Linked DNA regions of Candidatus Ruthia magnifica str. Cm (Calyptogena magnifica). The protein of the gene in region 1 binds, or shares a complex with, the protein of each later gene. Links are inferred from orthologs where the notes say so. Each region holds a gene or a part of one and is shown in the gene's direction. Other genes may lie near its edges.

The links.
Region 2: the proteins of secY (region 1) and secA are in contact, whole or in part, in a crystal structure (PDB 3DIN), measured with the Thermotoga maritima proteins. The link is inferred for Candidatus Ruthia magnifica str. Cm (Calyptogena magnifica) from one-to-one orthologs. Residues at the interface, in WP_004081795.1 of Thermotoga maritima: Glu108, Gly109, Glu110, Glu111, Ala236, Glu237, Arg238, Arg239, Ile240, Thr241, Ile242, Gln243, Tyr244, Ala245, Arg246, Arg247, Val248, Thr249, Gly250, Arg251, Arg252, Val253, Tyr254, Gly256, Ala257, Ser258, Thr259, Tyr260, Leu261, Pro262; in WP_004082002.1 of Thermotoga maritima: Glu261, Ala262, Arg263, Lys300, Ala301, Arg302, Thr303, Ile304, Ile305, Leu323, Tyr324, Asp325, Pro326, Val329, Ser330, Tyr333, Ile336, Lys340, Phe345, Val349, Glu363, Phe364, Tyr374, Ser375, Gly376, Gly377, Glu393, Ile395, Thr482, Ser483.

Annotation. Positions count from the first base shown.
Region 1 is NC_008610.1:191,427-203,321, forward strand. Bases 8,729-11,595 are described here. They hold secY (preprotein translocase subunit SecY), read left to right. Parts: upstream 8,729-9,446; coding sequence 9,447-10,745; downstream 10,746-11,595. Other genes in these bases: rpmD (50S ribosomal protein L30), read left to right, coding at 8,729-8,995; rplO (50S ribosomal protein L15), read left to right, coding at 9,009-9,443; rpmJ (50S ribosomal protein L36), read left to right, coding at 10,759-10,872; rpsM (30S ribosomal protein S13), read left to right, coding at 11,028-11,381; rpsK (30S ribosomal protein S11), read left to right, coding at 11,397-11,595. Outside these bases: tuf (elongation factor Tu), read left to right, coding at 1-84; rpsJ (30S ribosomal protein S10), read left to right, coding at 175-486; rplC (50S ribosomal protein L3), read left to right, coding at 522-1,238; rplD (50S ribosomal protein L4), read left to right, coding at 1,258-1,872; rplW (50S ribosomal protein L23), read left to right, coding at 1,869-2,159; rplB (50S ribosomal protein L2), read left to right, coding at 2,170-3,000; rpsS (30S ribosomal protein S19), read left to right, coding at 3,003-3,272; rplV (50S ribosomal protein L22), read left to right, coding at 3,287-3,619; rpsC (30S ribosomal protein S3), read left to right, coding at 3,627-4,325; rplP (50S ribosomal protein L16), read left to right, coding at 4,338-4,748; rpmC (50S ribosomal protein L29), read left to right, coding at 4,748-4,936; rpsQ (30S ribosomal protein S17), read left to right, coding at 4,933-5,199; rplN (50S ribosomal protein L14), read left to right, coding at 5,228-5,596; rplX (50S ribosomal protein L24), read left to right, coding at 5,596-5,907; rplE (50S ribosomal protein L5), read left to right, coding at 5,930-6,469; rpsN (30S ribosomal protein S14), read left to right, coding at 6,475-6,780; and 7 more genes. UniProt on the Escherichia coli protein: The central subunit of the protein translocation channel SecYEG. Consists of two halves formed by TMs 1-5 and 6-10.
Region 2 is NC_008610.1:2,964-18,038, forward strand. What follows is about bases 11,849-15,075. They hold secA (preprotein translocase subunit SecA), read left to right. Parts: upstream 11,849-12,196; coding sequence 12,197-14,875; downstream 14,876-15,075. Other genes in these bases: RMAG_RS00070 (hypothetical protein), read right to left, coding at 11,849-12,144; RMAG_RS00080 (anhydro-N-acetylmuramic acid kinase), read left to right, coding at 14,868-15,075. In the rest of the region: gyrB (DNA topoisomerase (ATP-hydrolyzing) subunit B), read left to right, coding at 1-2,391; RMAG_RS00030 (phosphoribulokinase), read left to right, coding at 2,422-3,309; leuS (leucine--tRNA ligase), read right to left, coding at 3,941-6,391; RMAG_RS00040 (dihydroorotate dehydrogenase), read right to left, coding at 6,424-7,362; bioD (dethiobiotin synthase), read left to right, coding at 7,402-8,043; RMAG_RS00050 (glutathione S-transferase N-terminal domain-containing protein), read right to left, coding at 8,326-8,955; RMAG_RS00055 (cytochrome c1), read right to left, coding at 9,034-9,897; RMAG_RS00060 (cytochrome b), read right to left, coding at 9,901-11,124; petA (ubiquinol-cytochrome c reductase iron-sulfur subunit), read right to left, coding at 11,138-11,734; more of RMAG_RS00070, read right to left, coding at 11,839-11,848. UniProt on the Escherichia coli protein: Required for protein export, interacts with the SecYEG preprotein conducting channel.

The DNA of each region.
Region 1 (11,895 bases):
GCTATGGAAGATGGTTTAAGGTTTGCTATTAGAGAAGGCGGTCGCACAGTGGGTGCGGGTGTGGTTTCTAAGGTAACGGATTAAATTAGTTAATTAAGGCGTAAGGTTTATTGTATAATCTTTCGTTTTTCGTTTTAGAAATTTGCAACGTAAATAGACAGGATATAAAGGCACATGAGCAATCAAAATATTAGAATTAAATTAAAAGCGTTTGATCATCGTTTAATCGACAAGTCAGCGCTTGAAATTGTGGAAACAGCTAAGCGCACAGGTGCCAGTGTTAGAGGTCCAATTCCTCTACCTACTAAGAAGGAGCGTTTCACTGTATTGACCTCTCCTCACGTTAATAAGAAGGCAAGAGATCAATACGAATTAAGAACTTACGTTAGATTAATGGATGTTATTAGTCCAACAGATAAAACAGTAGATGCACTCATGAAGCTAGATTTAGCAGCTGGTGTTGATGTTGCAATTAAGCTTAATTAAACACAAAAGTAAGTAAATAATTTAGGAATAAGATCATGGCAATGGGTTTAGTAGGACAAAAAATAGGAATGACGCGCTTGATAAGCGATGACGGTTCTATCACGCCAGTGAGTGTAATTAAAATTGAACTTAATCGTATTGTTCAAACAAAAACGGTTGATACAAATGGCTATAGTGCTATCCAAGTAACAACAGGAGTGAAAGTAAATAAAAAAGGCGAAGCTAAAGTGCATCGCGTACCTGCTGCAATTAAAGGTCATTACGCTAAAACCTCTCAAGAAATTGGTTTGGGACTTTGGGAATTTAGAGTAGAGGCTGATGAAATAACCGATGCAACAAGTGTTGATATTTCATTATTTAGCGCTGGTCACTATGTTAATGTTGTTGGTAGATCTAAAGGAAAAGGGTTTCAAGGTGGTGTAAAACGCCATAATTTCCAAATGCAAGATGCCACTCATGGCAACTCAATTTCTCACCGTGCTATTGGTTCTACAGGACAATGTCAAGAACCGGGCCGTGTATTTAAAGGTAAGAAAATGGCTGGTCATATGGGTAATGAGCAAGTAACTCAAGAGTGCTTAAAGATTGTTAAAGTGGACAGTGAAAGAAATATCATTTTTGTTAAAGGTTCAATTCCTGGTGCAACTAAAGGCTTTGTTAAAATTTCTTTATCATCTAAGAAAAATAAAATTAATCAAGAAGTTAGTAAAAATATTCAAAATCAGGCAACTAATGAAGTTGTTTTAAACTGAACAAGCGTAAGGGCTTAAGATGAAATTTAAAGTATTAAATATAAGTACAAATAAGTCAAGTACCATTGAGGTGGCTGATACTGTTTTTGCAAGAGGTTTTAATCAAGCACTGGTTCACCAAGTGACTACGGCTTACATGTCTGGCGGTCGTCAAGGTTCCAAAGCACAAAAAAATCGTTCTACTGTTAGTGGCGGTAGTAAGAGACCTTGGGCGCAAAAAGGTACAGGTCGTGCTCGTGCTGGTACTACTCGTGGCCCTATTTGGCGTTCAGGTGGCGTGACATTTTCAGCTGCACCAAGAGGTTATGCGCAAAAGGTTAATAAAAAAATGTATAAGGGTGCAATTAGTGTTATTTTTTCTGAACTTGCTCGCTCTGAACGTTTAAAAGTGGTGTCAGAATTTAACATTAAAGAGATTAAAACTAAAAATATCACCGCATTACTCAAGGCACTTAATGTTAAAGATGTTTTACTAATGACTGATGAGCTAGATGAGAATTTATATTTATCTTCTCGTAATTTATATCATGTTGGTGTTTGTGATATACAAAGTATTGATCCAGTTAGCTTGATTGGTTATGATAATGTTGTGGTAACTGAAATAGCATTGAAGAAAATTGAGGCAATGTTATGAATCAAGAAAAAATATTAAAAATCTTATTGGCACCAATCGTTTCTGAAAAAACGACCATGCTATCAGCACATAATCAATATGCATTTAAAGTTCGTGTTGATTGTTCTAAAAGAGAAATTAAAGCTGCAGTTGAAATGTTGTTTAGCGTTAATGTTGAGAATGTGACAACCTCAATTGTTAAAGGTAAGAAAAAAATATTTAAAGGCAGGATTGGATCACGTCCAAATTGGAAGAAGGCAATGGTAAAAGTGTCTGAAGGCCAAATGATTGATGTGAGCAGAACTTAAAGAGATTATTATGGCGCAAGTAATTAAAAGAAAACCAACCTCACCAGGCAGAAGGTTTGTTGTTAGTATTGTAGATAAAGAGTTACATAAGGGCGCGTCTTATGCGCCATTAACACAAAGCAAAAATAGAATTAGCGGTCGTAATAACGTAGGTCGTATTACCACACGTCATAAGGGTGGTGGACATAAGCGTCGTTATCGTATTATTGACTTTAAGCGAAATAAAGACGATATTACTGCACGTGTTGAACGTTTAGAATATGATCCAAACCGTAGCGCTAATATTGCCTTAGTTTTATATACTGATGGTGAGCGTCGTTATATTATTGCACCTCATGGGCTGAGTGTTGGTTATACTATTGTGTCAGGTAATTCTGTTGCTATTCAAGCAGGCAATGTAATGCCATTAAGCAATATTCCATTGGGTGGTGTAGTTCATTGTATTGAATTAAAACCTATGAAAGGCGCGCAAATTGCTCGTAGTGCTGGTGCCTTTGCACAATTGATTGCTAAAGAAGGCAACTATGTTACTTTAAGACTTCGCTCTGGTGAGGTGCGCAAGGTTTTAGCAGATTGTCGTGCAACGATTGGTGAAGTTTCTAGATCTGAACATAGTTTAAAAAAATTAGGTAAAGCAGGTGCCACTCGTTGGCGAGGTGTTCGTCCAACTGTTCGTGGTGTTGTTATGAACCCAGTTGACCATCCACATGGTGGTGGTGAAGGTAAAACCAGTGGTGGCAGACACCCAGTTTCTCCTTGGGGTACACCAACCAAGGGTTATAAAACACGTAGTAATAAACGCACAGATAAGCTCATTTTGCGTCATAGGAATAAGGGTTAATTATGGCTAGATCATTAAGAAAAGGACCATTTATAGACGAGCACTTAATCAAAAAAGTATTAGTAGCTCAAGAAAAAAATGATAGAAAACCAATTAAAACATGGTCGCGTCGTAGTGTTGTTGTACCTGAAATGATTGGTCTTACGATTGCAGTTCATAATGGTAGAGTGCATGTTCCTGTGTCTATCAATGAAAATATGATTGGTCATAAATTGGGTGAATTTGCTATTACTAGAACTTTCAAAGGCCACTCTGGTGATCGCAAAGTTTAAATAGGTAGATGACAATGAAAGAAGTTAAAGCAATACATAAATATGCAAAAACATCCGCTTTTAAGGTAAGGTTGGTGGCGAATCAGATTCGTCTTAAATCGGTAGACGAAGCCTTAAATATTTTATCATTTAGTAATAAAAAGGCAGCAGTTTTAATTAAAAAAGTGTTGAACTCAGCTATTTCTAATGCTGAGCACAACGATGGACTAGATATTGATGAATTATTCGTTGCCAGTATTTGTATTGACGAAGGTTCAACCATGAAAAGAATTCGTCCAAGAGCAAAAGGTAAAGCGAATAGAATTTTAAAAAGAACAAGTCATATTACAGTTGGCGTAAGCAAGTAGGTTTAATATGGGTCAAAAAGTAAATCCAAAAGGTATTAGATTAGGTATTGTCAAAGATTGGGATTCTAAATGGTATGCCAATAGTCAAGATTATTCTAAGTATTTATTATCTGATATTAAGGTTAGAGATTATCTATTCGATAAATTAACGAACGCTTCTGTTAGTCGTATTCAGATTGAACGCTTGGCAAATAATGCTAAGATTACTATTCACACGGCACGTCCAGGTATTATTATTGGTAAGAAAGGTGCTGATATTGAACAGTTAAAATCAATTGTTTCAAAAATGATGGGCATCCCTGTTCATATTAACATTGAAGAAATTAAAAAACCTGAACTTGATGCGCGTTTGGTAGCTGAAAATATTGCTCAACAATTAGAAAAACGTGTGATGTATCGTCGTGCTGTTAAGCGTGTGTTAGGCAATACAACTCGTTTAGGTGCTAAAGGTATTAAAGTAATGGTCAATGGACGTTTAAATGGTGCAGAAATTGCACGTTCTGAGTGGTATCGTGAAGGCCGAGTTCCATTACATACTTTTAGGGCTGATGTTGATTACTCTTCTTATGGTGCAAACACACAGTACGGTGTTATTGGTATTAAGGTTTGGATTTTTAAAGGTGAGATTTTAAATCACAAAAAAGGTACACTAGATGAGGTTGCTCGTCGTGGTGCAACGAATCAGATTGCCCAAAAAATAAAGTGAAGGATTTGATAAATGTTACAACCTAAGAGAACAAAATTTAGGAAAATGATGAAAGGCCGTAATCGTGGTCTTGCAACGGGTTATAAGGTTAGTTTTGGTGAAATCGGACTTCAGGCTGTGAGCAGATGTCGCATGACTGCTAGACAAATTGAATCTGCACGTCGTGCAATGACGCGCCATGTTAAGCGTCAAGGAAAAATTTGGATTCGTGTATTTCCAGACAAGCCTATTACTAAAAAACCATTAGAAGTTAGAATGGGTAAAGGTAAAGGTAGTGTTGAATATTGGGTTGCACAAATCAAACCTGGTCAGATGTTATTTGAAATGCAAGGTGTTGATGAAATAATTATTAGAGAGGCGTTTGCGTTAGCGGCAGCAAAGTTGCCAGTCAAAACAACAATAATTAAACGGACGGTAATGTAATGAATGTTAAAGAGTTAAGAAATCAAGACGTTTCAACACTTAATGAAACCTTGATTAAACTTCTAAAGAAGCATTTTGAGTTGCGTATGCAACATAAAAGTGCACAATTGGATGATGCTTCAAAGTTGGGAAAAACTAAAAGATCTATTGCACAAGTTAAAACCATTATTAGGCAGAAACAAGTATGAGTGAAAAAAAAGTAGAACGTGTATTAACAGGCACGGTTGTGAGTAACAATCGTAACAAGACCATTGCTGTTTTAATTGAACGCAAAGTAAGACATCCTATTTACAAAAAATACATTAAACGCAGCACCAAAGTTCATGCGCATGATGAAAAAAATAAATGTGCACTTGGCGATTTAGTTCGAGTGGTTGAAGCAAAACCATTTTCAAAAACTAAACATTGGGCATTACTGGAAGTGGTTGAAAAATCAGTTTTTGTTGATTAATATTAAATTTATTTAAAGAGAGTAGATCATGATTCAAATGCAAACAAAACTTAAGGTCGCAGATAATAGTGGTGGTGTTAAAGCGATGTGTATTAAAGTACTGGGCGGTTCTAAGCGTCGTTATGCTAATATCGGTGATGTCATTAAGGTCAGTATTAAAGAAGCCGCATCGCGTGGTAAAGTTAAAAAAGGCGATGTGTATGATGCAGTTGTTGTACGTACTGCTCATGGTGTTCGCCGTAGTGATGGGTCTTGTATTCGTTTCGATAATAATGCAATTGTACTTCTAAATACAAAACTTGAGCCAATCGGTACTCGTATTTTTGGTCCAGTGACTCGTGAATTACGCAGTGCACAATTTATGAAAATTGTCTCACTTGCACCAGAGGTTTTATGATGAAAAAGATTAAATTAAACGATGAAGTTATTATTATTACTGGCAAAAATAAAGACTCTACAGGTGCAGTAATCAAGGTGTTAGATTCTAAGGTGTTAGTTGAGGGCTTAAATCTTGCAAAAAAACATGTAAGATCTAACCCAAATGCAGGTGTTACGGGTGGTATTACAGAGATAGAAGTTCCTCTAGCGGTTTCTAATGTTGCTATTTATAATTCAGCAACTAAAAAAGCTGATAGAGTGGGCATCCGAACTAATAAAGACGGCATTAAGGAAAGATTTTTTAAATCAAATAATGAAGTAATCGTTTGATTAAGTATAAGGAAATATAAGCGTGTCTAGATTACAAGAACAATACAAAAATGAAATTTTACCAGCTTTGCAAAAAGAACTAGATATGTCTAATCCTATGCAAGTGCCTAAAATTGAAAAAATTACAATCAATATGGGATTGGGTAGTGCATTGGGTGATAAAAAAGTACTGCAAAGTGCATTGAAAGAAATGAGCCTTATTTCTGGTCAAAAGCCATTAATTTGTAATGCACGTAAATCGGTGGCAAGTTTTAAGCTAAGAGAAGGAAATCCAATTGGTTGTAAGGTCACTTTACGTAAAGAAAGAATGTATGAATTTCTTGATCGGTTGATTAATATTGCCATTCCTCGTATTCGAGATTTTCGTGGTTTTAAGGCCACTGCATTTGACGGTCGCGGCAATTATAACATGGGTATTACTGAACAAATTACGTTTGCTGAAATTGATTTTGAAAAAGTAACAAGAATACTTGGGATGGATATTGCTATTACCACCACTGCAAAAAGTGATGAAGAGGCTAAGAAATTATTGGTAATGTTTAAATTCCCATTTAAAGGATAAGAAAAATGGCTAAAAAGTCTATGATAAATAGAGACATCAAGCGTACAAAACTGGTTGAAAAATACAAAGTAAAACGTCTTGAGCTTAAAAAAATTATTAAGAGTATTAACGTATCTGATGAAGAACGTTTTCAAGCAACCATTAAGTTACAGGCTCTGCCACGTGATGCTTCACCAACACGTCAGCGTAATCGTTGCGCTTTGACAGGTCGTCCACATGGTTTTTACCGTAAGTTTGGCCTTGCTAGAACTAAACTTAGAGAGCGTACTATGAATGGTGAAGCTCCAGGTCTATCTAAAGCAAGCTGGTAAGGGGAAATAATATGAGTATGTCCGATCCTATTGCTGATATGTTAACGCGCATTCGCAACGCACAAATGGTTGAGAAGAAAGAAGTTAACGTTCCAGCGTCAAATTTAAAATCTGCCATTGCAAGTGTGATGCAAGAAGAAGGCTATATTAAATCTTTTAGTGTTGATGGCATTGCTGCTAGTAAAACATTAAACATCAAATTAAAATATTATGACAATAAGTCAGTCATTGAAAAATTAAAGCGTATATCAAAGCCAAGTTTAAGAGTTTATGTGAGCAGTTCACAAATGCCAAGTGTTATGAATGGCTTAGGTATTGTTATTGTTTCTACGCCTAAAGGTGTGATGACTGGACAAACAGCATATGAGCAAAATATAGGTGGCGAAGTTTTATGCAGCGTTTATTAATATTGGAGAGTTAGAATGTCTAGAGTTGCAAAATCACCTATTACCATACCAACTGGTGTTGAAGTTACTATTACTAGTAATTTAATGTCTGTCAAGGGTAGGTTTGGTCAGTTGAATATGAGTATTCATCCTTGTATTGTAATTACAAATACTAATAATAAACTTAGCTTTGATATAACTATTACTGAAAAGAAAGAGCAAAAGAAAGCTTGGGCTCAAGCTGGCACAGCAAGGGCTAATACTGCAAATCTTATTCAAGGCGTAACAGAAGGTTGGGAAAAGAAGTTAACCCTAATTGGTGTTGGTTATCGCGCCAAAGTGATGGAGAGGGTGCTGAATCTTACGTTGGGCTTTTCACACCCAATTAATTACAAACTTCCAGAAGGTATTACCGTTGAAGCACCCTCTCAAACTGAAATTATTATCAAAGGTATGGATAAGCAAAAAGTAGGTCAAGTAGCTGCTGAAATTAGAGCTTATCATCCGCCAGAGCCCTATAAAGGTAAGGGCGTTTGCTACATTGATGAGCAGGTTGTTCGTAAAGAAGCTAAAAAGAAATAATTGACCAAGGTATTAATATGAAACTTTCTAAAAAACAAGCTCGTTTAAGAAGAGCGACCAAATTTAGAGCTAAACACGCACAAGGAAGTACTAAGCGCTTGTGTGTTCACAAAACTGCACAGCATATTTATGCTCAGATTATTAGTCCTTGTGGTACTAAAGTTTTGGCCTCAGCTTCAACATTGACAGCTAAACTTAAAAATGGTGGTAATGTAGATGCAGCAACTAAAGTTGGCAAAGAAATTGCTAAAGCTGCCACTAGTGTAAAAGTAATAAAGGTAGCTTTTGACCGTTCTGGATTTAAATATCATGGTCGTGTTAAAGCGTTGGCTGACGCGGCGAGAGAAGGTGGTTTAGACTTCTAAGTTATCAATAAGATTAATTAAAAAAATTTAAAAGGCGTAAATAATGGCTGAATATAAGAAAAATAACAACAACGATGATAAGGATTATATTGAAAAATTGGTTAATATTCGTCGTGTTGTAAAAGTAGTAAAAGGTGGCCGTATCTTTGGTTTTTCAGCGCTTGTTGTTGTTGGTGATGGTAACGGTAAAGTTGGCTATGGCACAGGAAAAGCGCGTGAAGTGCCTGTCGCTATTCAAAAAGCAATGGATAAAGCGCGCAAAAGAATGAAGTCTGTTTCACTGGTAAACGGTACGCTTCATTATCCAATTGTCTCAAGCGTTGGTGCGGCTAAAGTTTATATGCAGCCAGCCTCAGAAGGTACGGGTGTTATTGCTGGCGGTCCAATGCGTAGTGTATTGGAGGCAGTGGGTGTACATAATATTTTGGCAAAATGTAACGGTACTCGTAATCCAATTAGTGTGGTGCGTGCAACGGTTGAAGGGTTGACTTCTATGTCATCTCCACAATTAGTTGCTGCTAAGCGTGGCAAGACTGTTGATCAAATTACTAGGAAAGGATAATGGTTGAAGAAAATAAAATAGTTAAGAAAGTAATAGTAACTAAAAAACCGACTATCAAAAAAGCACCAGTTAAGGCAGCATTTAAAAAAGAAGTAGTAGTTAAGAATGCAACAGTAATTAAAAAGACACAAACATCTAGTAAACGCAACACAGTTAATATTACCCTAGTTAAAAGTTTTCATGGTCGCTTACCATCTCATCGTGCAACCATTGTAGGACTTGGTTTAAAGCGCATTAACCATATAAAAGAGCTTAAAGATACGCCTGAAATTAGAGGTATGATTAATAAAGTGGCTTACTTACTAAAAGTAGAGGATTAAGAAAATGAACGTTATGCAATTAAATACTTTGTCGCCCATTCAAGGCGAGAAACAATCAAGAAAACGTGTGGGTCGTGGTATTGGCAGTGGCTTTGGTAAAACTTGTGGTCGTGGTCATAAAGGTCAAAAAGCACGCTCTGGTGGTTTTAGAAAGGTTGGTTTTGAAGGTGGTCAAATGCCTTTGCAACGTCGTCTTCCAAAGGTTGGATTCTCATCAAGAGTATCCATTGTTACGTCACAAGTAACATTATCTGAAATTGATAGGCTGACTGAGACTGACATTACTATTGATGCTTTAAAAGCACACAATTTAATCACTAAAAATATTAAACGTGTTAAAGTCATACTTTCTGGTGAAATTATCAAAACAGTTACATTGACTGGCATCAAAACAACTAAAGGCGCAAAGTTGGCGATTGAAGCCGTTAAAGGCTTAGTGAACGAGTAGGTTATGAAGCAATCCTTAGGTCTCTCTCAAGATTTATCAAAGCGTATCCTTTTTTTACTGGGTGCGTTAATTGTTTTTAGGTTAGGCACACATATTACCATTCCATTTATCTCTAGTGCAGCACTTGCTTCACTTGTACAAGATCAGCAAGGTACGATTTTGGATATGTTTAATATGTTTTCAGGTGGCGCGCTAGAAAGATTGTCTATTTTTACTTTAGGCATTATGCCTTATATTTCAGCGTCAATTATTATTCAGTTGATGACTTCTATTGTGCCAAAGTTAGAGCAACTGAAGAAAGAGGGCGAAACAGGTAAACGTAAAATTACACAATACACACGCATAGGTACAGTGGTATTAGCAATATTTCAATCTTATGGTATCTCTATTGCTTTGCAATCACAAAGTTCTGGTGGTATTGCTTTGGTTACTCAAGGTGACTTTACTTTTAATATGGTGACTGTAGTGACATTAACTACGGGTACTTTATTTTTAATGTGGCTGGGTGAACAAATCACAGAAAAAGGCATTGGTAATGGTATTTCAATGATTATTTTTGCTGGTATTGTTTCAGGTTTGCCTTCGGCATTAGGCTCAACTTTATCATTAGTAGCCACAGGCGAGTTAACTATTATTTTGGTGGTAATTCTATTGATCATGACATTACTGGTTACAGCCTTTGTGGTCTTTATGGAGCGAGGACAACGCCGTATTACGGTTAATTATGCCAAGCGTCAACAAGGTCGTAAAATGGTTAGTGGGCAAAGTTCATATTTGCCGTTAAAAATTAATATGGCAGGTGTTATTCCACCAATTTTTGCCTCATCAATTATTTTATTTCCAGCAACTTTGGGAGGTTGGTTTTCGCAAAGTGAAGGCATGGATTGGTTGGCAGATCTAACTGCTAGTATTTCTCCAGGACAACCCTTATATGTGTTATTTTATGGGTTGGCCATTGTATTTTTTACCTTCTTCTATACAGCATTAACATTTGATTCAAAAGACACGGCTGATAATTTACGCAAGTCAGGTGGTTTTATTCCAGGTATTCGACCAGGCAAACACTCGGCAGATTACATTGATTTAGTTATGTCTAGGTTAACGGCATCTGGTGCGATTTATATTACTGCTGTTTGTTTGTTGCCAGAGTTTTTAATTTTATATTGGAATGTACCATTTTACTTTGGTGGCACAAGTTTGTTAATCATTGTTGTGGTGGTGATGGATTTTATTGCACAAGCTCAATCTCACTTAATGTCTAATCAGTATGAGTCATTAATGAAGAAGACAGGTTTAAACTAAAAAGGTCATTATTATGAAAGTAAGAGCATCAGTTAAGAAAATTTGTAACAATTGTAAAATTATTAAACGTCATGGTGTAGTTCGTGTTATTTGTAAAGAACCTCGTCATAAGCAAAGACAAGGTTAATTAGGATTGACATTGAAAAGTTGTAAGTGTAAAATCATGGGTTTTTTAAATTGTATGCTTTTTATTAAAATGAAAGCTTACGATACGTAATGATAGTAAAAGAATATAAGGAAATAAAGTCTACGAAACAAACACACGTTAGAGGTATAAGATAAATGGCTAGAATAGCAGGAATAAACATCCCGACACATAAACATATTGTGATTGGCTTGCAGTCAATTTTTGGTATTGGTGATACCAGAGCAAAAGCGACTTGCAAGATCCTTAAATTAGATCCAGCTACCAAAGTTGTTGATATTGCTGAAGATCAGTTGGAATTAATTCGTGCAGAAGTTGCTAAGTATGAAGTTGAAGGTGATCTTCGTCGTCAAGTTTCTATGGATATTAAACGTCTTAAAGATTTAGGTTGTTATCGTGGTGTTCGTCATAGAAAATCACTGCCATTACGTGGTCAAAGAACAAAAACAAACGCAAGAACTCGTAAGGGCCCTCGTCGTTTAATTAAATAATCATAGGTAGATATTATGGCTAAAACACCCACAAGAAAGAAGTCTAAAAAAGTAATTATTGATGGTATTGCGCACATTCATGCAACGTTTAATAATACCATTGTGATGATTACAGATCGTCATGGTAATGCAATTTGTTGGTCTGCCTCAGGTGGTTCTGGTTTTAGAGGCTCAAGAAAGTCTACACCATTTGCTGCACAAGTAACTGCAGGTAGTTGTGGTGAGAAGGCACTGGCTTTTGGTATGAAAAACTTAGAAGTTCGTGTTAAGGGTCCAGGTCCTGGCAGGGACTCAGCAATTCGTGGTCTTAATGCACAGGGTTTAAAAATTCAATCAATCACAGATGTGACACCAATTCCTCACAATGGTTGTCGTCCTTCTAAGAAACGTAGAGTATAAGGATAAATTATGGCTAGATATACTGGACCTACTTGTAAATTAGCACGTCGCGAAGGCACGGACTTATTTCTTAAAAGTGGCATTAGATCATTAGATTCTAAATGTAATGTGACTC
Region 2 (15,075 bases), 190 kb from region 1 along the record:
CAAGAATATCAAGCTTCTAGTATTAAAATTTTAAAAGGATTGGATGCAGTTCGAAAACGTCCTGGCATGTACATTGGTGATACAGATGATGGTACTGGATTGCATCACATGATATTTGAAGTTGTTGATAATGCTATTGATGAAGCTTTAGCTGGATTTTGTTCAAAAATTAATATTACTCTTCACGAAGATCTATCAATTTCTGTTAACGATAATGGTCGTGGTATTCCTGTTGATATTCATCCTAAAGAGGGAATATCTGCAGCAGAAGTAATTATGACTATGCTCCATGCAGGAGGTAAATTTGATGACAACTCTTATAAAATATCAGGTGGATTACATGGCGTGGGTATATCTGTTGTTAATGCACTGAGTGAATGGGTTGAATTAACTGTGTACCGTAATGGTAAAATTTATTTTCAACATTATAATATTGGTGTACCTAATGAACCTATAAAAGTAATTGGAAAATCAGACAAAACAGGTACAACCATTCACTTTAAACCCAATGTTGATATTTTTTCAATTACTGAATTTAAATATGATATTTTAGTAAATCGTATTCGTGAATTATCTTTCTTAAACTTAGGTGTTCATATTCAAGTTAAAGAATTATCAACAGGAAAGAAAGATTTTTTTAAATATAAAGGTGGTATTAAAGAATTTGTAAGATATCTTAACAAAGCAAAAAATCCAATTTTTAATAATATTATTACAATCAATGCACAACGTGATGATATTGAAATTAATGTAGCATTACAATGGTCTGATTCTTATCAAGAAAATATTTATTGTTTTACAAACAACATTCCACAAAAATATGGGGGTGGTCACTTGGCTGGTTTTAGAGGTGCATTAACCAGAACATTTAATAATTATATTAATAATTCCAGCATTGCTAAAAAAGAAAAAATTTCAATTACAGGTGAAGATACTCGTGAAGGCTTAACAGCGATTATTAGTATTAAAATACCTAATCCAAAATTTTCATCACAAACCAAAGATAAATTAGTATCAAGTGAAGTTAGAGCACCTGTTGAATCAGCACTGAATGAAAAATTAAGTGACTATTTATTAGAAAATCCAATAGAAGCAAAAATTATTATTAGAAAAATTTTAGACGCTTCACATGCGCGTAATGCAGCTCGAAAAGCAAGAGAAATAATCCGTCGTAAAGGTATGCTCAATATCGCTGATTTACCTGGAAAATTAAGCGATTGCCAAACAAAAGATCCTACTAAAAGTGAAATTTTTTTAGTTGAGGGTGATTCTGCAGGTGGCTCTGCTAAACAAGGCCGTGATCGGCATACACAAGCTATTTTACCTTTAAAGGGAAAAATATTAAATGTTGAGAAAGTTCGCTTTGAAAAAATATTATCTTCAATAGAAGTGGGCACTTTAATTACTGCACTAGGTTGTGGTATCGGAAAAGAAGAGTACGATATTACTAAGTTGCGTTATCATAAAATTGTAATTATGACAGATGCGGATGTAGATGGTGCACATATTCGCACTCTATTATTAACCTTTTTCTATCGTTATTTACCAGAATTAATTGAAAATGGATATTTGTATATTGCACAACCACCTTTATACAAAATCAAAAAAGGTAAGCAAGAATGCTATTTAAAGGATAATCAAGAATTAAATGATTATTTATTACAAGAAGCAATTAATGATGCATATTTCTTTTTATCAAAAGAAACGCCTGCTATTTCAGGCATGGCATTAGAATCTTTAGTAAAAGAATATTACAAAATAAATACCATTATTGATAAATTGTATAAACGTTATAATTTAGCTCTACTCAAAGTAATTGCAAGTTCAACACCTATTGATGATTTAACCAATCAAAAAAATATGAACACTTGGTGTGCAAATTTAACTGAAAAATTAAACAAAGATATAACGCCAGCACAAAAACATATAGTTACTTTTAATGCTATTTCTAATGAAGTTGAGCATACATTATGCGTGTATGGAGTTAATACTGAACATAAAACACTAAATGCAGCATTCTTCAGTTCTCTTGATTATCAGGCCATTAAAGATTTTTCTAAAAAAATTGAAAGTATGATTACTCAAGAATCTTATATTGAAAAGAAAAATAAACAAGTCAAAGTTGATCGTTTTAGTCATGTAGTTGATTTTTTGATTAAAGATGCTAAAAAAGGTCAAAGTTTCCAAAGATACAAAGGTTTAGGTGAAATGAATCCTGAACAACTTTGGGAAACTACCATGGATCCTGAACAAAGAACCCTACTTAAAGTTAAAATTGAAGATTCTATTGTTGCTAATGAAGTTTTCTCAACCCTAATGGGTGATAAAGTCGAACCTAGAAGAAACTTTATTGAGAACAATGCCTTGTTAGTTGATAACTTATATTTTTAAAAAAAATAAAATACAAATAAGGAGACAAATATGTCAAAAAAACACCCAGTTATTGTAGTAATAGGCTCATCAGGTGCTGGAACAACCTTTATTAAACGTGCCTTTGAGCATATTTTTAGAAAAGAAAGTATCAATCCTTTGATTCTAGAGGGGGATAGTTTTCACAAATATGATCGAACCTCAATGAAGGAAAATGTTAAAAAACAAGAAGATTTAGGTAATAATTTCTTTTCTCATTTTGGTCCAGATGCTAATTTATTTGAAAAAATAGAACAAACTTTCAAAGATTATGGAAAAACAGGTAAATGTGACCGTCGTTATTATTTACACTCTGAAGAAGAAGCTGTCGAATACAACCAACGTTTAAGTACCTATTTAAGCCCTGGAGAGTTTACCCCCTGGAAAAAAGTAGATGATACTACGGATTTATTATTTTATGAAGGTTTACATGGTGCAGTAGTTACAGATGATATAGATATGGCACAACATGGTGACTTAAAAATTGGCGTTGTTCCCAGTGTGAATCTTGAATGGATTCAGAAAATTCATCGTGATAATGCAGAAAGGGGCTATTCAGAAGAAGAAATAGTTGATACCATTTTACGTAGAATGCCAGACTATATTAACTATATAACACCACAATTCTCTCAGACAGATATTAATTTTCAACGTGTTGCAACGGTAGATACGTCCAATCCTTTTATTGCTAGAGACATTCCAACACCAGATGAAAGTTTTGTGGTGATTCGCTTTAATGATTTAAACAAAACACCAGTTGATTTTGTATACTTATGTAGTATGATTAACAACTCATTTATGTCCAGACGCAATACTATCGTTGTTCCAGGTGGAAAAATGAGCATAGCAATGGAAATTATTCTTTATCCGATTATCAAAAAAATGATTAAAAATAAGTAAATTTTTCTTTTAAGCAGATACAAACAACATGAATCCATTTGAAACTAAATTTTAGTGATACTTTTAGAAAAATATCTTACTGTTAATATTTATTTCAAACTTCATTATAAATTAATTTTTCCTTATATTTTTTAGATCTGCTTAGACACACAATACTTTAAAAAAGTTCTATATAATATAGCTAGGTTTTTATAAAAGAGACACTCAGTGCTTATTATCCATAACTATCTATATTTATCAAGGTGCAACAATTAAGTAAATTTTGAGTGCGCAGATTCAAGTTTTTCTGGAACTTTAGTGATAATTTTTTCACATTTTTAACGCCATTTATGATTATAAATTTAGCTTTGTTCTTGCTAATATTATGTCAGATTGAATTTTTCTTTCTATTACTACACTATTTCTCTTAAAAGCAGAATTATAAGCGTTATAACAGTCAATATAAGTGAATAAATATTCAATGATGTTTATAGTTGTGGATAAAAAGAACTTGTTCAATATTACAATTTTCTACAGAAAGAAAAACCATATTAAAACCTTAGTCACGAACTTTCTTACAACTGAGAATTTAAACATAAAACACTTCTACTTTTTAAAGTAAGTCCTTGTTTTATATGTATTCAATAAAGACTTATTTAACAACAATATTAACTAATTTATTAGGCACGATAATCACTTTAACGATAATTTTACCTTTAGTAAATTTGGTAATATTCTCATTTGCCAATGTTTGTGCTTCAATTTGTGCATTATCTACATCAGTACTGAACATTAATTTAGTACGTAATTTTCCATTGACTTGAACAATGATTTGCATTTTATCTTGAACTAGTGCTGATTTATCAACATTTGGCCATGGTTCATTGATAATTGCTTTTATATTGCCTAATTTTTTCCATAAATAATGGCAAAGATGAGGTGCAATTGGACTTAAAGTTTTAAGTAGAATGTGGATAGATTCTTGACGGATCGCCATAGAAGTTTTGCTGGTATCATTAAATTTTGATAAGGTGTTACACAGTTTCATGAGTGCGGCAATAACGGTATTAAATAAATATCTACGGCTCATATTATCGGTAATTTTACTAAGTGTTTGATGGGTTTTTAGGCGTATGTCCTTTTGAGCTTTGTCAAAATTATTCAAAGTACCAATAGCATGACTTTTATGATCTTGGATAAAATCCATAATCAAGCGGTAAACCTTATTAATAAATCGATGTACACCTTCTAAGCCTGAATCACTCCATTCTAGGTTTTGGGTTGGTGGTGCGGCAAATAAGATGAATAAGCGCACTGTATCAGCACCATATTTTTCAATCATTTGTGCAGGATCAACAGTATTACCCTTGGATTTACTCATTTTAGCACCATCTTTGAGCACCATCCCCTGGGTGAGTAAATTTTTAAAAGGTTCGTCATTTTTAATAAAACCTTCATCACGCAATAATTTATTAAAAAATCGAGCATATAGTAAGTGTAAAATAGCGTGCTCAATGCCACCAATATACTGATCTACACCACCATTTGCTAGCCAATAATTAGCACGCTTATCTAACATTTTATCGTTATTATCTTTGCAAGTGTAGCGGGCAAAATACCAAGATGATTCAAAGAAAGTATCTAAAGTATCAGTTTCTTGTTGTGCCATCTTGCCACATTTTGGGCAAGTAGTTTGATAAAATTCTGGCATTTTTTTGATGAGCGAGCCAACACTATCAAAACTCATTACCTCAGGTAAGACAACTGGTAAGTCAGCTTCAGGCACTACCACTATTCCACAATTTTGGCAGTTAATAATGGGGATTGGACAGCCCCAATAACGTTGACGTGATATACCCCAGTCCTGTAGGCGGTAGTTTGTTTTTTTCCTACCTAAATTTTTATCTGTTAAGGTCTTAGCAATTTCGTTAAAGGCTTGGTCAAAATTCAAGCCGTTAAATTCACCTGAATTAAACAATACACCTTTATCTGTCATAGCATTTTTATCAATACTTATATTTTCATTAATAACTTTTTTTATGGCAATACCATATTTTTTTGCAAATTCATAATCCCTTTTATCGTGTGCAGGAACACTCATAACTGCACCCGTACCGTAGCCAATTAAAACAAAATTAGCAATCCAAATAGGCACATCATCGCTTGTAATTGGATGTATACATTTTACTCCTAAGTCAATACCTTTTTTATCTATGGTTTTCATTGTTTCTTTGGTGATTTGTATGGTTTTGCATTCGTCAATAAAAGCTTGAACTTGTGGATTATTTTTGCCAGCCTCAAGCGCAATAGGATGTTCACTAGAGATAACTAGGTAGGTAACACCCATGAGTGTGTCTGGACGAGTGGTGTAAACTTTAATCGAATCGGCATTATGTCTAGGAAAGTCAACCTCTAGGCCAACAGATTTACCAATCCAATTTTTTTGCATAGTTTTAACCGCATCTGGCCAACCATCGAGTTTATCTAAACCATAAATTAATTCATCGGCATAATTTGTGATACGCATAAACCATTGTGAGATTTTTTTTTTCTCAATCAGTGCATTAGAACGCCATCCACGCCCATCAATCACTTGTTCATTTGCTAATACGGTTTGATCAACAGGGTCCCAATTAACAATAGCATTTTTCTTATACACCAAGTCTTTTTCAAATAATTTAATGAATAACCATTGTTCCCAGCGATAATATTTTTGGTGACAAGTAGCAATTTCTCGTGACCAATCATAGCCAAAACCTAGTTTACTTAACTGATCTCTCATATAATCTATATTTTCATAAGTCCATTTGGCTGGAGAAACTTTATTCTCTAATGCAGCATTTTCAGCCGGTAGACCAAACCCATCCCAGCCAATCGGTTGCATGACATTTTTGCCTTGCATTTTTTGATAGCGAGAAATAACATCGCCAATACTATAATTACGCACATGACCCATGTGCAAGCTCCCAGATGGGTATGGAAACATACTCAAGCAGTAATATTTTTCCTTTGAAGTGTCTTCACTAACTTCAAAAGATTTATTTTCTTGCCAATATTTTTGCGCTTGCGCCTCAATTTTTTGAGCGTTATATTCTGAGTTCATAAGGTATTTTTGTTCATATTAGGATCACAGACTTATATGGATGAATTGAGCTCTAATATACCAACTAAATCACCAATATTGTTTAAGTTATTTTCGTTTAAATATTCACTAATACCATCATTGATTTTATGACACACTAATGGATCATAAAACAGTGCTGTACCTATGCCAATAGTTGCTGCACCTGCGATGATAAATTCTATTGCATCGTTAGCAGTGGTAATGCCACCTTGACCAATTATGGGCACATTGTAATGTTTACTAACTTGATAAACTTGATGTACTTTTAACAGAGCGATTGGTTTAATAGCAGGGCCAGATAAACCACCTTGATTATTACCAATGATTGGTTTTTTGGTTTTAGTATCAATACTCATACCCATAAGTGTGTTAATCACTGCTAAAGCATCAGTACCTGCATCAATACAACGTTGAGCGTTTAAAGCAATATCAGTTTGGTTGGGTGATAATTTAGTGATAATTGGCTTTGAGGTATTTTTCCGACAAATATCAACAACTCGATAAGAGATATCTGGGTCATTACCAAATGTTACGCCGCCTTCTCTAACATTTGGACAAGAGATGTTAATTTCAATTGCGTCAATATTTGTGTTATCAAAGCGTTTAGTAATTTCGCCATATTCCTCAATGGATGAACCAGAAATATTAATAATAAAATGTGTTTCAGTTTTATCTAAATTCGGTATAATATCGTTAATCACCACATCCGTACCTGGATTTTGCAAACCAATAGCGTTTATCATACCACTAGGCGTTTCACATACTCTATGAGGGATATTGCCAAGTCTTGGCTCTAGAGTTGTACTTTTAAGACATATAGCACCTACATCGGTATTAGAAAATCCATCAATTCGTGTATACTCTTCACCAAAGCCAACACAGCCTGATAAAAGGACAATGGGTGAGTTTAATGAAAGTCCGCAGAACAGGGTTTTTAAGTTATTTAGCATGGGTGGTATTATACATTTTTGCTGTTAAAATTATTATTCATGAAAGGATTATTCATTAGTGGTAGTGGTACCAATGTTGGTAAAACATTTGTTGCCCAATATTTAATTAGATTATTGTCAAACACTCTTAAGGTTAGTGCTAGAAAGCCAGTTGAAAGTGATTGTGAAAATAAGAATGGGCGGCTAATTCCAAAGGATGCCTTGTTATTATCCAAGGCTTGTAATATTAATGAGCCAATTGACAAGGTGTGCCGATATAAGTTAGAATCGTGTAGTAGTGCGCAAATGGCAAGCCAAGACTCGGGATTAAAACTTACTTTAGATGATTTAGTTGATGCTTGTATGTCAGATGAATTTGTTATTGTTGAAGGGACGGGTGGATTACTTTCTCCAATAGCGAGACAAGCATTAAACAGTGATTTAATTCAAGCACTTGATATGCCAGTAGTGCTAGTGATTAAAGATGAGTTAGGTGCAGTTAATCAAGCGTTACTTAGCATTAACTCTGCGCAGAGTTGCGGGCTTAGTATAAGCATGTTGGTGTTGAATCAGATTCAACCTAATTTTTTGAAAAATGCACAAGCAATCAAGCAACATACGGATATTGATATCAATGTGTTTAATCAAAATCATTTAGCGTCATTTGAAAGAAAAGTTAAAAAAATCCTATTAGTGATTTAATCAAACAGTTTTAAGTTTGGTTTCAATTTAAAAAAATATACCTTCGTCATTTTTTACCTGTATAAATGATAGCAATCGCATTGATAGGCATAAAGTGTTAACTTATTTTTTAGAAAATATTACTTTAAAGCTAAGATTATAATTATTATAGGTTATAGATTGTGTTTCTAGTAATATTTAGAATAATCTGGTTGTGTTAAAATTTCTTTAACACAACCAGTAAAAAATAGGTGATGGAGTTGCGTGATAAGCTTTAAGTAGAACACAATACAGACATGTTTTTTAGTTGTATTCTCTTTCACAATCGGTTAGACTTATTTTGAAGCTTTCTCTAGAAAAAAGTCTATTTGCATAATTTGTAACGGCTTTTCCTGGTGTGCCTAGCACAATATCAAGTTTTTTTAAACGCCATAATAAAGCGCCTAGACAAGCATCAACAATAGTCATATTGTCACTCTTAAAGAAGGCTTTATAAGCAAATAAAGGCACCAATTCAATTAGATTATTTTTTAGAATTTTACGTGCTTTGTTGGCGTCTTTTTTGATGCCTAATTCAATGTTGTTTACCAATTCAAACAAACAACCAGGTGCTCTGGTAAATCTAAAGATAAGCAATCTTTTCTCTGATTTTTCAATAGGGTCCACAGGTAGTAATGGTGGGAACGGAAAACGTTCATCAAGATATTCCATCACCACTGAAAGGTCGTATAAAACAATACCTCTATCAAACAAAGTAGGCAATGATTGATATGGATTAAGCTCTAGAATTTCTTCAGGAATTTCTTCAAGCTTTAAATTTAATACCCCTCTTTCAATATTTTTTTCAGCCATGATGAAGCGTACTGCATGAGACTGTATATCTTGTGGTGAAGAATAAAGCGTTGTTGAAGATGGATTAGGTTTTGTTAACATAATAATTATTATTAAAAAATAATAATAACAGTGTTTTTTAAGACGCTGTTATAGAGTGAACTTTACTTGTATTAGAAATTAATTTTTAGTACGCCATTTGCCGTACTTAATATCTTTCCAATATTCTTTTTTCATTAAATAGGAGAAAATGAACAAGATAAACAAAAAGCCCAATACTTTAATACCAAGGTCAAATCGTACTAGTTTAGCTGGCTCACCAACATAGTCTAGAAAATTGCTAATATCTCTGATATCTTGTTCAAATTCTTTGCTAGATTTGTTTTGTTTCAATTGCCATAGAACATCTGGCATGGAGGCGTTTTCTAGTATATGGTTGTTTACACCAAACACACGTGAATCGTCTTTATAAAATCCACGTAAATAGGAATATATCCAATCTACGTCTTTTGAACGTGACACTAAAGACAAGTCTGGATTACTGCCAAACCATTGTTTTGCATTAGAAATAGACATGGCTGAAGTAATTAGTGAACCCACTTTTTCGTTGGTAAATATTAGATTTTTTTCAACCTCTTTATCAGTGGCTTTCATTAAGTTTTCTTCAATTTCTTCTTTAGAAATTTTTTTTAAAAAACTTTTAGCTTGGTCGGGGCTAGTAATTTCACTATCAAGTGCTCTTGAAAGAGCCACAAAATCATCATGTTTTAGTGATTGATTATTTAACACAGCTATTTTTGCTTTCTCATAAGCAGCAATGACATCATCTAAGAATAAGTCCTTTCCAATACGATTGTAGCGCATAAATTGGATTGAATGACAACCAGAGCAGTAATTCATAAATAACTTTACACCTCTTTGTAACGATTTTTTATCATTTATGTCAGTATTAGCATGATCTAAATGAACTTCAGTTGATGCTAAGACATTAAAATAGAAGGTTATAATCGATATTATAAGTATTACATGTAATTGTTTTTTCATCATTTACTCCGTTACTCTTGTTGGCACTATTTTTGTTTTTCCAATGGAGGTAAACCAAGGCATTAAGATAAAGAATCCAAAATAAGTGACTGTAAATATTCTTGCTAATAGTGCATTAATTGGTGTTACTGGCTGCATGCCTAAGTAACCAAGTATGACAAAACTGATAACAAAAATTCCTAGAGCGACTTTATAAGGCCATGAGCGATAACGGATTGATTTCACGCTAGATTTATCCAACCACGGAAGTGCAATTAAAATTAATAATGCTGAAAACATGCCAACAACACCTGGGAATTGTGAACTAAACATAGGCGGAATGGCTCTTAATACTGAGTAAAAAGGTGTCAAGTACCAAAGTGGTGCAATATGACTAGGTGTTTTAAGTGGGTTTGCTTCAACAAAATTAGCATTTTCTAAAAAATAGCCATTCATTGCTGGGGCGAAAAATACAACAGCTGAGAAAATCATTAAAAATACTATCACGCCAACAATATCTTTAACACTGTAATATGGATGAAATGGAATGCCATCTTTAGGAATGCCATCTTTGTTTTTATTTTTCTTGATTTCTATCCCGTCTGGATTATTTGAGCCCACTGTGTGTAATGCCACAATGTGCAAAAACACCAAAATAACTAAAATTAACGGTAAAGTAATCACGTGTAATGAAAAGAATCGATTTAAAACAGGGTCGCCAACTGCATAGTCACCTAAGATAAAGGTTAGAATGTCTGGGCCAAATACGGGCACAGAGCCAAATAGTGAGATAATCACTTGTGCGCCCCAATATGACATTTGTCCCCATGGTAATACGTAGCCCATAAAGGCTTCTGCCATTAATGCAATATATAGTACCATACCTAAAATCCAAATCAATTCACGCGGGGCTTTGTATGAGCCATAAAGTAAACCACGATACATGTGCAAATAAATAACAATAAAAAAAGCAGAGGCGCCTGTTGAGTGTAGATAGCGAATGAGCCAACCCCAGTTAACATCACGCATAATGTATTCAACTGAAGCAAAGGCATGTATTGCATCAGGTTTAAAGTGCATAGTTAAAAAAATGCCTGTTACAATCTGCATGACCAATACTAACATAGCCAATGAACCAAAAAAATACCAAAAATTAAAATTTCTAGGAGTGTAATATTCTGCTAAATGCTCGTTCCAAACTTTGGTTAGTGGGAATCTTTGATTAATCCAGTTTTTATTGTTATTCATCCTATTCTCCTGATTATGCTTTTGGGTTAATGCCAATTCTAATGAGAGAATCTGCGACAAAATAATAAGGTGGAATAACCAAATTTGTTGGTGCTGGAACGCCAGCATAAACTCTACCTGCTAAGTCAAACTTAGAGCCATGGCAGGGACAGTAAAAACCACCTTTCCATGTATCTCCACCAAGATCGGCAGAGCCTAGTTTAGGTCGATAGGTTGGCGAACAGCCTAAATGGGTACAAACACCAACAATAACGGCAATATTAGGATTAATTGAGCGATAAATATTTTTAGCGTATTCTGGTTGTTGAGAGAGTTTATTACTGTCAGGGTCGGTTAAGATACTATTCAACGTACTTAAATTTTCAATGGTTGTTTTATCACGTTTAAAAATCCAAACGGGCTTTTTTCGCCATAGAACCCTAACTAATTGTCCATTATCCAACTTACTAATATCAACATCAACTGGTGCGCCAGCAGCTTTTTCTCTTGCTGAAGGCATCCATGATGATAAAAATGGCACCAACACAAAACCAACACCTACTGCACCAATTACGCTTGTAGCGCCCGTTAAAAAACGTCTTTTTTTTAAGTCTATCTCTTGTTTTGACATAGGGTTACAATCCTTTATTTTGAAAAATCGAAATAAAATCTAATTTTAGACCCAAATCATTATAATGTATATCAGCTTTATATAATAGATAATTGTTATGAGAGCTATTTGTTGATATTAATTTTGATTTCTACGTGTGTTATAGACACAAGCGCTGGTATTTGTATCAAAAGTTCTAGCAATGTCACTAATTGCTTTTGAGCTCTAAAGGCAATGGCTTGGTTATGAGTTATTAATGTTGCTGTGTTATCCCTAATTAAACATAATTCAAGTGGTTTTAATGTATCTTGTAAAAGCTTAGCCAACTCAATGTTGATTTGATTATAGGTCTTTGCTTGGGCAAATAGTTGCCCAAGTTGGCCACTAGGCATAAAACTTGCAAGATTTGTTAGGGCTTTATACTGACACATTTGTATATCTATGAGAAAATGGGTTATTTAAATTAATTTAAACATATCCTATATGAGTATTTTAAATAAAGTTTTATCAAAAATTATTGGTTCTAGAAACGATCGATTCATTAAGGTATTGTACAAAACTGTTGATAAAATTACTGAATTGGAGTCAAAAATGCAAGCACTTAGTGACGAACAACTCAAATCTAAAACCCAAGAATTTAAAGATAGAATTAACAATAAAGAGACCCTAGATTCAATTCTTGTTGAGGCGTTTGCCGTGATTCGTGAGACATCAACACGAGTATTAGATCTTAGACACCATGATGTGCAACTCATTGGTGGCATGGTACTTAATGATGGTAATATCGCAGAGATGGGCACAGGCGAAGGTAAAACTTTAGTGGCAACTCTACCTGCCTATCTTAATGCGCTTAGCGGTAAAGGCGTACACATAGTCACTGTGAATGACTACTTAGCAACTCGTGATGCACAATGGATGGGCAAAGTATTTGATTTTTTAGGCATGAGTGTGGGTGTTATTGTCTCAAATATGGCACATGAAGACAAGCAATCAGCCTATCTGTGTGACATTGCTTATGCAACTAATAATGAGTTGGGTTTTGATTATCTTCGTGACAATATGGCATTTACTTCTGAGCAAAAAGTGCAACGTATACTTAATTTTGCCATTGTGGATGAGGTGGATTCTATTTTAATTGATGAGGCTAGAACGCCTTTGATTATTTCTGGTCCAGTGGATGATTATGCACAAATTTATCAGACTATTAACCATATGATTCCTAATTTTACAAAGCAAATAGAAAATGGAGAAGGCAAAGAAATAGTCATTGAAGTGGCGGGTGATTATACCGTTGATGAAAAGCACAAGCAAGTGTTTTTGACTGATGATGGTCATGGTAAAGCTGAGCACTTATTAATTGATGCTGAAGCCTTACCAGAGGGTGTTAGTCTTTATGATGCGAGCAATATTTTACTAATGCAACATATTAATTCAGCATTACGTGCGCATATTTTATTCCAAAAAGATGTGGACTATATTGTGCAAGATGACGAGGTTGTGATTGTTGACGAATTTACTGGCAGGACTATGCCAGGTCGTCGTTGGTCAGAAGGGCTACATCAGGCTATTGAAGCTAAAGAAGGAGTGAGCATTAAAAAGGAAAACCAGACGCTTGCCTCAATTACTTTTCAAAACTATTTTAGACTTTACACAACACTTTCAGGTATGACAGGTACTGCCGATACTGAAGCTGTGGAATTTCAAGATATTTATGGTCTGGAAACCTTAGTTGTTCCACCTAATAAACCGTCAGCACGTGCAGATAAATCAGACAAAATTTATTTAACAACACAAGAAAAATTTGAAGCTATTGCATTTGATGTTGCCAATTGCCAGCAAATTGGACAGCCAGTTTTGGTAGGTACTAGCAGTATTGAAAATTCAGAATTAATTTCAACCCTATTAGAAAAAAACAATATCAAACACGAAGTTTTAAATGCTAAACAGCATGAGAGAGAGGCAATTATTATTGCTAATGCCGGTAGTATCGGTGCAGTGACCATTGCGACTAATATGGCAGGTCGAGGTACGGATATTGTACTTGGTGGTAAATTGTCTGAAGAGGCAACTGATAAGCAAAAAGTTGATTGGAAAATTCAGCATGACGACGTTATTAAAGCAGGTGGCTTACATATTGTGGGCACAGAACGTAATGAGTCACGTCGAGTGGATAATCAATTACGTGGTCGTGCTGCCCGTCAGGGAGATGTTGGTTCAACGCGTTTTTATTTGTCATTAGAAGATAATTTAATGCGCATTTTTGCCAGCAAAAAAATGGCATCTATGATGCAAAAATTGGGCATGGAAAAAGGCGAGGCGATTGAGCATAAAATGGTCAATCGAGCTATTGAAAACGCCCAAAGAAAGGTAGAAGGTATGAACTACGATGCACGTAAACACCTTTTAGAATATGATGATGTTGCCAGTGATCAAAGAAAAGTTATCTATCAATTACGTGATGATTTGATGAGTGTCAGCGATGTTCAAGATCGTTTTATTAGTATTAGAGTAAAAGTCATTGAGCAGTTTTTTGCAGACTATATTTCAGCTGAATTGATGGAAGAGGATTGGGATGTTGAAGGCTTACATAATGCACTAAAATTAGACTATTCAGCTGATTTTCCATTAAAACAATGGCTTGATGAGGGTATTGATATTGATGAATTACAATTAAGAATTATTCAAGGACTCAGTACAATTTGTGACCATAAAGAAAAAATCGTTGGTACTAAACCTATGCGTGAATTTGAAAAATCAGTTATGTTGCAGACTCTTGATCACTATTGGAAAGAGCATTTAGCAGCTATGGATTATTTACGCAAAAGTGTTAATTTACGTGGTTATGTGCAAAAAAATCCAACGCAAGAATATAAGCACGAATCGTTTGCTATGTTTACCTCGATGCTAGACACCATTAATATTGAAATTGTTAAATCTCTATCAAGCGTTACTATTAATGAAAATACCAATGTATCAGATGTTGAACAGGAAAATAATGAAGGTGTGCAGGTTCAGCATGAAGAAGTTGAAACCTTGGGTGTTAATGACGCTGAATTAGAAATTGCGAAACAAAATAAATTTCAAAAAAGAAAGAAAAAAGTAGGGCGAAATGATCCTTGTTCTTGTGGTTCAGGAAAAAAATATAAAAAATGTCATGGCTAACTACATCGGCTTAATGTCTGGTACTAGTCTTGATGGTGTTGATGGAGTTATTATCAATGGAATGGGTAGGAAAGTACTAACACAAGCTTATTTACCCTATTCTGACAAGCTAAAGAAAAGCCTATTAGAACTTACCCAAAATTCAAAAACTTTATTAGAAAATCTGGCTAATATTGACATTCAAGTGGCGAATTGTTTTT